Linked DNA regions of Gimesia maris. The protein of the gene in region 2 binds, or shares a complex with, the protein of the main gene of each other region. Links are inferred from orthologs where the notes say so. Each region holds a gene or a part of one and is shown on either strand. Other genes may lie near its edges.

Region 1 (3,000 bases), 2.0 Mb from region 2 along the record:
TGTCAGGAGTTCGCGGCAGGAGAGTTCGCCGGCTTTAAGCGCCTGTTGTGCGTCGGCAATGGTTCGGGGAGGTGTCTGGTACAGATTCATAATTCGTTTCTGATGCGTAGGAGTGGATTATCGCAGTATTTTAAGATTTTCGGCGATTCAGTGCGGGAAATCAAATGGCAGTGGGTTGACGATCGGGAATTTAGCTCCATAATGCATGGTTCAGGCGTTGAATCGCTATCAATCAGGGGGCGAAAAGCTGTCTCCGAGTATGGTGGGGTAGTCATTGACCGGGTCAGATCTTAACCGAAGCAGCCCACATTGGTTTATTCCAGGTGTACGAGGAGGCAGCTTTTCGCCCCTTTTTATTAGACTGTATCCAGTTTATCCGTAGCGTCTCCAGGGGCATTTGGACCGAGTATGTTAGATTACGAACGCTATGATTCAATGTGATATACTCTGGCAGCTCCTCATTCACGTTATGATCGCAAATTGATTACCACCTCTCACTGGATAAACGGATCAGAGTCACTTATTGTAAGTGACTGAGCAGCAGGTTGCTCTTCGTTTCCCCGTTTCTTTGTCTCTTTCTGATTTCGATGTCTGATAACAGGTATGTCCAGTAAATCGATGCAGTATACAGTGTTGGCCCGTCGCTTCCGGCCTCAGAATTTCTCGGAAGTCGTAGGACAGGGAATGGTTGCCCAGGCGCTGCAGAATGCCATTCGTGGTGACCGCGTGGCACACGCCTATTTGTTTACCGGCGCGCGGGGTGTGGGTAAAACTTCGATGGCCCGCATTCTGGCGAAAGCGTTGAATTGCCCTCATACACAGGATGGGATTCCGTGTGGCGAGTGTGAGGTCTGTCAGAATATTGCTGTCGGCAGTGATGTGGATGTATTGGAAATCGATGGTGCTTCCAATCGTGGGATTGATGATATCCGTTCGTTGCGGGCGAATGTGAATGTGCGTTCGATGCGATCAAAATATAAGATCTATATCATCGACGAAGTTCACATGTTGACCAAGGAAGCGTTCAATGCCTTGCTGAAAACGCTGGAAGAACCGCCTCCGAATGTGAAGTTCATCTTCTGTACGACCGAGCCGAACAAGCTGCCTGATACGATTCTTTCCCGTTGTCAGCGTTTCGATTTCGGGTACATCGAAGAAAACAGCATCTGTGATCGTCTCAAGCAGATTGCCGAAGCCGAACAGGTCAGTGTGGCTGATGACGCCATTCAACTCGTCGCCCGCCGCGCGGGTGGATCGATGCGGGACAGCCAGTCTATTTTTGATCAACTGCTGTCTTTCGGCGAATCGCATCTGACGGCAGAAAGTGTGCACCGAATTCTGGGGACGGCCAGTGATGAACGGCTGATTGAACTTATCGACGCTTTGATTGAACAAAAGCGGGATGTGGCACTGACGCACTTTGATGCCGCTTTGAATGCCGGTGTGCAGTTGAACGAGTTTGTCGATCAGCTGCTGAATTATCTGCGTGATTTATCTGTCGTGGCAACAGGAGCGTCGCAGGTCACCCTGCTCTCGATCTCGGAGATGAATCGAGCCAGTCTGCAGCGTCAGGCGGAAGCCTGGGGAATTCAAACCTGTCTGGCCGCGTTTCAGATTCTGAATGAAGCCCGGAATCGGATGTTTCGTGCCAGTCACGGTCGCGCACTGGTGGAACTGGCATTGATACGGATGTCACTCCTCGAAGATCTGGACCTGTTGAGCCGTTTTCTGTCATCCGGAGGTCAGATACCTGCTGCCCCGGCAGCGGTGCGGCAAGCTTCCCCTTCTCTCTCTGCAGCTGCGGTTTCCCAACCCGTTTCTGAGCCCCCCACTCCCCCTCAAGAGAGTACTGAGCCCTCGTCCGATCAAAAAAAAATTGAAAAAAAAAATGAAATTGAATCGCCTGTAGCGTCAGAATCGATTGAAAGTTCCCCCCCTGCCGCAGAAACAGTTCCTTTTCGACCCGGAATGGAAAGTTTATTGTTGTCGCAACTTATTGAAAACACTGAGGATTTGTTAAAAGATTCCCTGAAAGGTGTGACGTCAATAGCAATTTCTGGGCCGAAACAGCTGGATTTACAATTCTCTAAGAGCTATAATTTCTCAAAGCAATACTGCGAACGGCCTGAAATGCTGGCCCGACTCGAAAATTCGCTGGAAAAGGTGACAGGTGAACGGATTAAAATTCGTTTGATTGTGCTGGAACCAGCGTCTGAAAACGAGAATGCAGATGACAAACAAAGCAGACCATCGATGGCTCAACAGCGAGCAGAACAGCGTGAACTGGCCCCTGCCACGGATCATTTTCTGCAGGAAGCCCTTTCCGTGTTTAACGCGCAAAGTGTGAGAGTCGATGTTTTAAAAGTCCAGGCAGAAGAGAAAAAAGAGGATTCGTGACCATGTTCAAAGGACTGGGAAATATCGCCGGCATGATGAAGCAGTTTTCAGAAATGCAGGGCAAAATGACGGAGATGCAGGAAAAACTGGGCAAGCTTCGCTTTGAAGGCTCTGCCGGTGGCGGAATGGTCAACGTGGAAGCAAATGGCCAGCAGAAGGTTCTGGGAGTCAAGATTGACCAGACTCTGCTGGAGAGCGGTGACCGGGAAATGCTGGAAGACCTGATCACAGCGGCGACCAACCAGGCATTAGATAAAGCGCGCGAGGGAGCTGCAGAAGAAATGTCTCAAATCACGGGAGGTATGAATATTCCCGGGCTGGATGAAGCACTTTCGAAATTCAATCCTAATTCCTGAACTGGTACGCGTGCCCTACCCGTTCAGTTCCATTTTCTTTACGGACAGCATTCCGTCTGTTTCAAGTTTTTGAAGAGTCTTTTTATGTCGCTACGTGGAAGAGAGAGTCAGTCTCATCCTTATGGTTCCAGTGTGGGGCAACTGATTGATCAGTTTGCGACCCTGCCCGGAATCGGTCGTAAATCGGCTGAGCGGCTTGCGCATTACATCCTGTCGATTCCTGAACCGGAAGCCCGCCAGCTGGCAG
Region 2 (2,817 bases):
CACGGATGGACGCTGACATCGAAGTTCTCACCCCCGACTTTCGCGGCGATCGCAAAGCTATCCAGCGCGTGATAGAAGCTCACCCGGATGTCTTCAACCACAATACGGAAACGGTGCCTCGCCTTTATCACCGCGTGCGACGTAACGCCGTTTATCAACGAACACTGGACCTGCTGCTTCAGGTCAAGGAAACAGATCCGACAATTGTTACCAAAAGTGGAATCATGCTCGGACTGGGCGAAACCCGGGAAGAAGTGCTGGAAGTCTGCGCGGATCTGCGGGCCGTCGGATGTGACATGATTACCATCGGCCAGTACCTGCAGCCGACACCTCAGAATCTGCCTGTAGAACGCTTCCTGCCACCTGAAGAATTTGACGAAGTCGGAGACCAGGTCCGGGCCATGGGCTTCAAACTGGTCGCCAGCGGTCCTTTTGTACGTTCCAGTTATAATGCCGGCGAGATGGCATCTGTCCTGGGAAAAGATTCCTGAATGGCGACACCGATCCTTGTTCCTCCGGTCTACAGTTCTCCTCAGCCGCTCAAAGTCAGTCTGTGGCTGACACATGCAGGGGAATCTGTCGCCACCGGTGATCGAGTGGTCGAACTGCTGATTCCCGGCGTTACCTTTGACGTCGAAGCCCCCTGTGCCGGCACGATTATTTCTTGTGAATGTCAGCCCGGAATGGAAGTCACAACGGGTATGATCCTGGGCTGGATTGAGCCACTGGATTCTGAAACCGAATCGGACTGGAACACGGAAGACTGATTTCTGAAAAGAGATGTGGATGAGCACGACAACCGACTCCATTCGAGGCCACCACCCCATTCTGGAAATGCTGGATCGTGCGCTGTCACGCAGCCGCCTGCCTCATGCGCTCCTGTTCTCAGGCGCAGCTGGTATCGGTAAGAAGCGGGTCGCACTACATCTGGCCCAATGCCTGTTTTGTCTTCAAACTCCCGCGGACGAGTTAAGCTGCTGTCGGACCTGCGACTCCTGCAAACAGATGGCAGCGGGAACACACCCCGATCTGATTTCGATAGAATGCCCCCCCGACAAAAACATTCTGCCTCTCAGCCTGATCATTGGCGATGATGATCATCGAGGTCGGGAAGGCGTCTGTTATGAAATGTCGCTGCGTCCCATGGTGGGTGACCGCCGGATTGCCATCATTGACGATGCGGACAAAATGAATGCTGAAAGTGCCAATGCACTGCTGAAGACACTGGAAGAACCCTCTGCGAACTATTTAATGATTCTGATTGCGAGTGAACTGGATGCCATTCTGCCTACGATCCGTTCCCGCTGTCAGCTGATCCGATTCAACCGGTTGACCCAGGAAGACGTTGCCGCTCTGTTAATAGATCAGCAACTCGTAGAGTCCGAGGACCAGGCAATAGAGATCGCGCGTCTGTCTGCAGGTTCCCTGAATATTGCGAGGCAGCTTCTGGATGAAAATCTTCAGTCTCTGCGGGGCAATATCACCAGACTGCTCAGTCGACATCCGTTTCAACCGCAGGCATTTTCCGAATCCGTGATTCAGGCTATCGATGACGTGGGAGGCAATACAGCCGCACAGAGAAAAACAGCATTGTGGGTCATCAAATTCTGTGCCGATTTCTACCATCAGTCTTTACAGTGCGCCGCCGCTTACCAGGCTGCTCCAACTGCCGGTAATGTGGAATCATTTGTTGCCGGTTTGCCTGGTGAAACGGAAGACCGGATTGAAACGATTGGAAATCTGTTGAGCCGGATGCTGCAGACAGAGGAGCAGATCAATCAGAATGTAACGCTGCCTTTATGCATCGAGAGCTTAAGCCAGGATCTGCGGGAAATCCAGACGAAATAAGCTCCGTCTGCAAGCTCGATTCGGGAAACAGTGTACGGTTTTCAAATAAATGTGTTTTCCTGCGTTTAATTAGAGATTGCCAGATCGAGTCCGGCTATAATAAACTGATCTGAGCAGTCATGCTGATTCCTATGCTGTTGCTGACTTATTCTGCACAATGGCTGCTGCATCCAATCTCAACTCGATGAAATCATAATCTATGAATATTGAAGCTTCCGGATATATCGTACGCTACGGTTCCACCCGACTCATTGGAGAATTTACCAGCAAAGGTCTGCCCGAACTACCACGTAATGCGGCTGTAATCATCAAAAGCGACCGGGGGCATGAATGGGGAGAAGTCCTGTCGCCTGCAACAGAACGCGTTAAATCATTTATGAAGGACGCTTCGGTAGCCGGACGAATTATCCGCCTGGTGACCGATGATGACTATCGCCAGCGGGACCAGAACCGCCATGAAGAACGCAATGAATTTCTGGGATGCCAGGAACTGGTAAACGAACACAAACTGCAAATGCAGCTGGTTGACGTCGAGCACCTGTTCGGTGGTGAGCGGGTCGTCTTCTACTATCTGGCAGAAAAACGCGTTGACTTTCGCGAGCTGGTGAAAGCGCTGGCAAGAAAATATCGTTCACGAATCGAAATGCGCCAGATTGGAGTGCGCGATGAAGCGAAGCTGCTGGCGGATTATGGTGATTGCGGGAAAACGGTCTGCTGCGGAACCCATCTGACGGAAATGCCTCCCGTCTCCATGAAGATGGCAAAACTGCAGAAAACGTCACTGGATCCCAATAAGCTCTCAGGGCGATGTGGACGCCTGAAATGTTGCCTGCGTTATGAATACGAAACCTATAAAAGCTATAAGAAGGAACTGCCTCCTGTCGGCTCGACGATTATTACCAGCAAGGGAGAAGCGAAAGTCACGAACCAGGAAATCCTTTCCGAGTGTGTACAAGTCATCTACCCTGA

What was found. The genes of interacting proteins can lie anywhere in the genome.
Region 1: the proteins of holB (region 2) and dnaX are in contact, whole or in part, in a cryo-EM structure (PDB 8GIZ), measured with the Escherichia coli proteins. The link is inferred for Gimesia maris from one-to-one orthologs.

The regions. Positions count from the first base shown.
Region 1 is NZ_CP042910.1:3,576,912-3,579,911, forward strand. It holds dnaX (DNA polymerase III subunit gamma/tau), read left to right. Parts: upstream 1-603; coding sequence 604-2,397; downstream 2,398-3,000. Other genes in the region: GmarT_RS13225 (amidase), read right to left, coding at 1-90; GmarT_RS13235 (YbaB/EbfC family nucleoid-associated protein), read left to right, coding at 2,400-2,753; recR (recombination mediator RecR), read left to right, coding at 2,838-3,000. UniProt on the Escherichia coli protein: Part of the beta sliding clamp loading complex, which hydrolyzes ATP to load the beta clamp onto primed DNA to form the DNA replication pre-initiation complex.
Region 2 is NZ_CP042910.1:5,616,226-5,619,042, forward strand. It holds holB (DNA polymerase III subunit delta'), read left to right. Parts: upstream 1-786; coding sequence 787-1,848; downstream 1,849-2,817. Other genes in the region: lipA (lipoyl synthase), read left to right, coding at 1-491; GmarT_RS20860 (lipoyl domain-containing protein), read left to right, coding at 492-767; GmarT_RS20870 (PSP1 domain-containing protein), read left to right, coding at 2,048-2,817. UniProt on the Escherichia coli protein: Part of the beta sliding clamp loading complex, which hydrolyzes ATP to load the beta clamp onto primed DNA to form the DNA replication pre-initiation complex.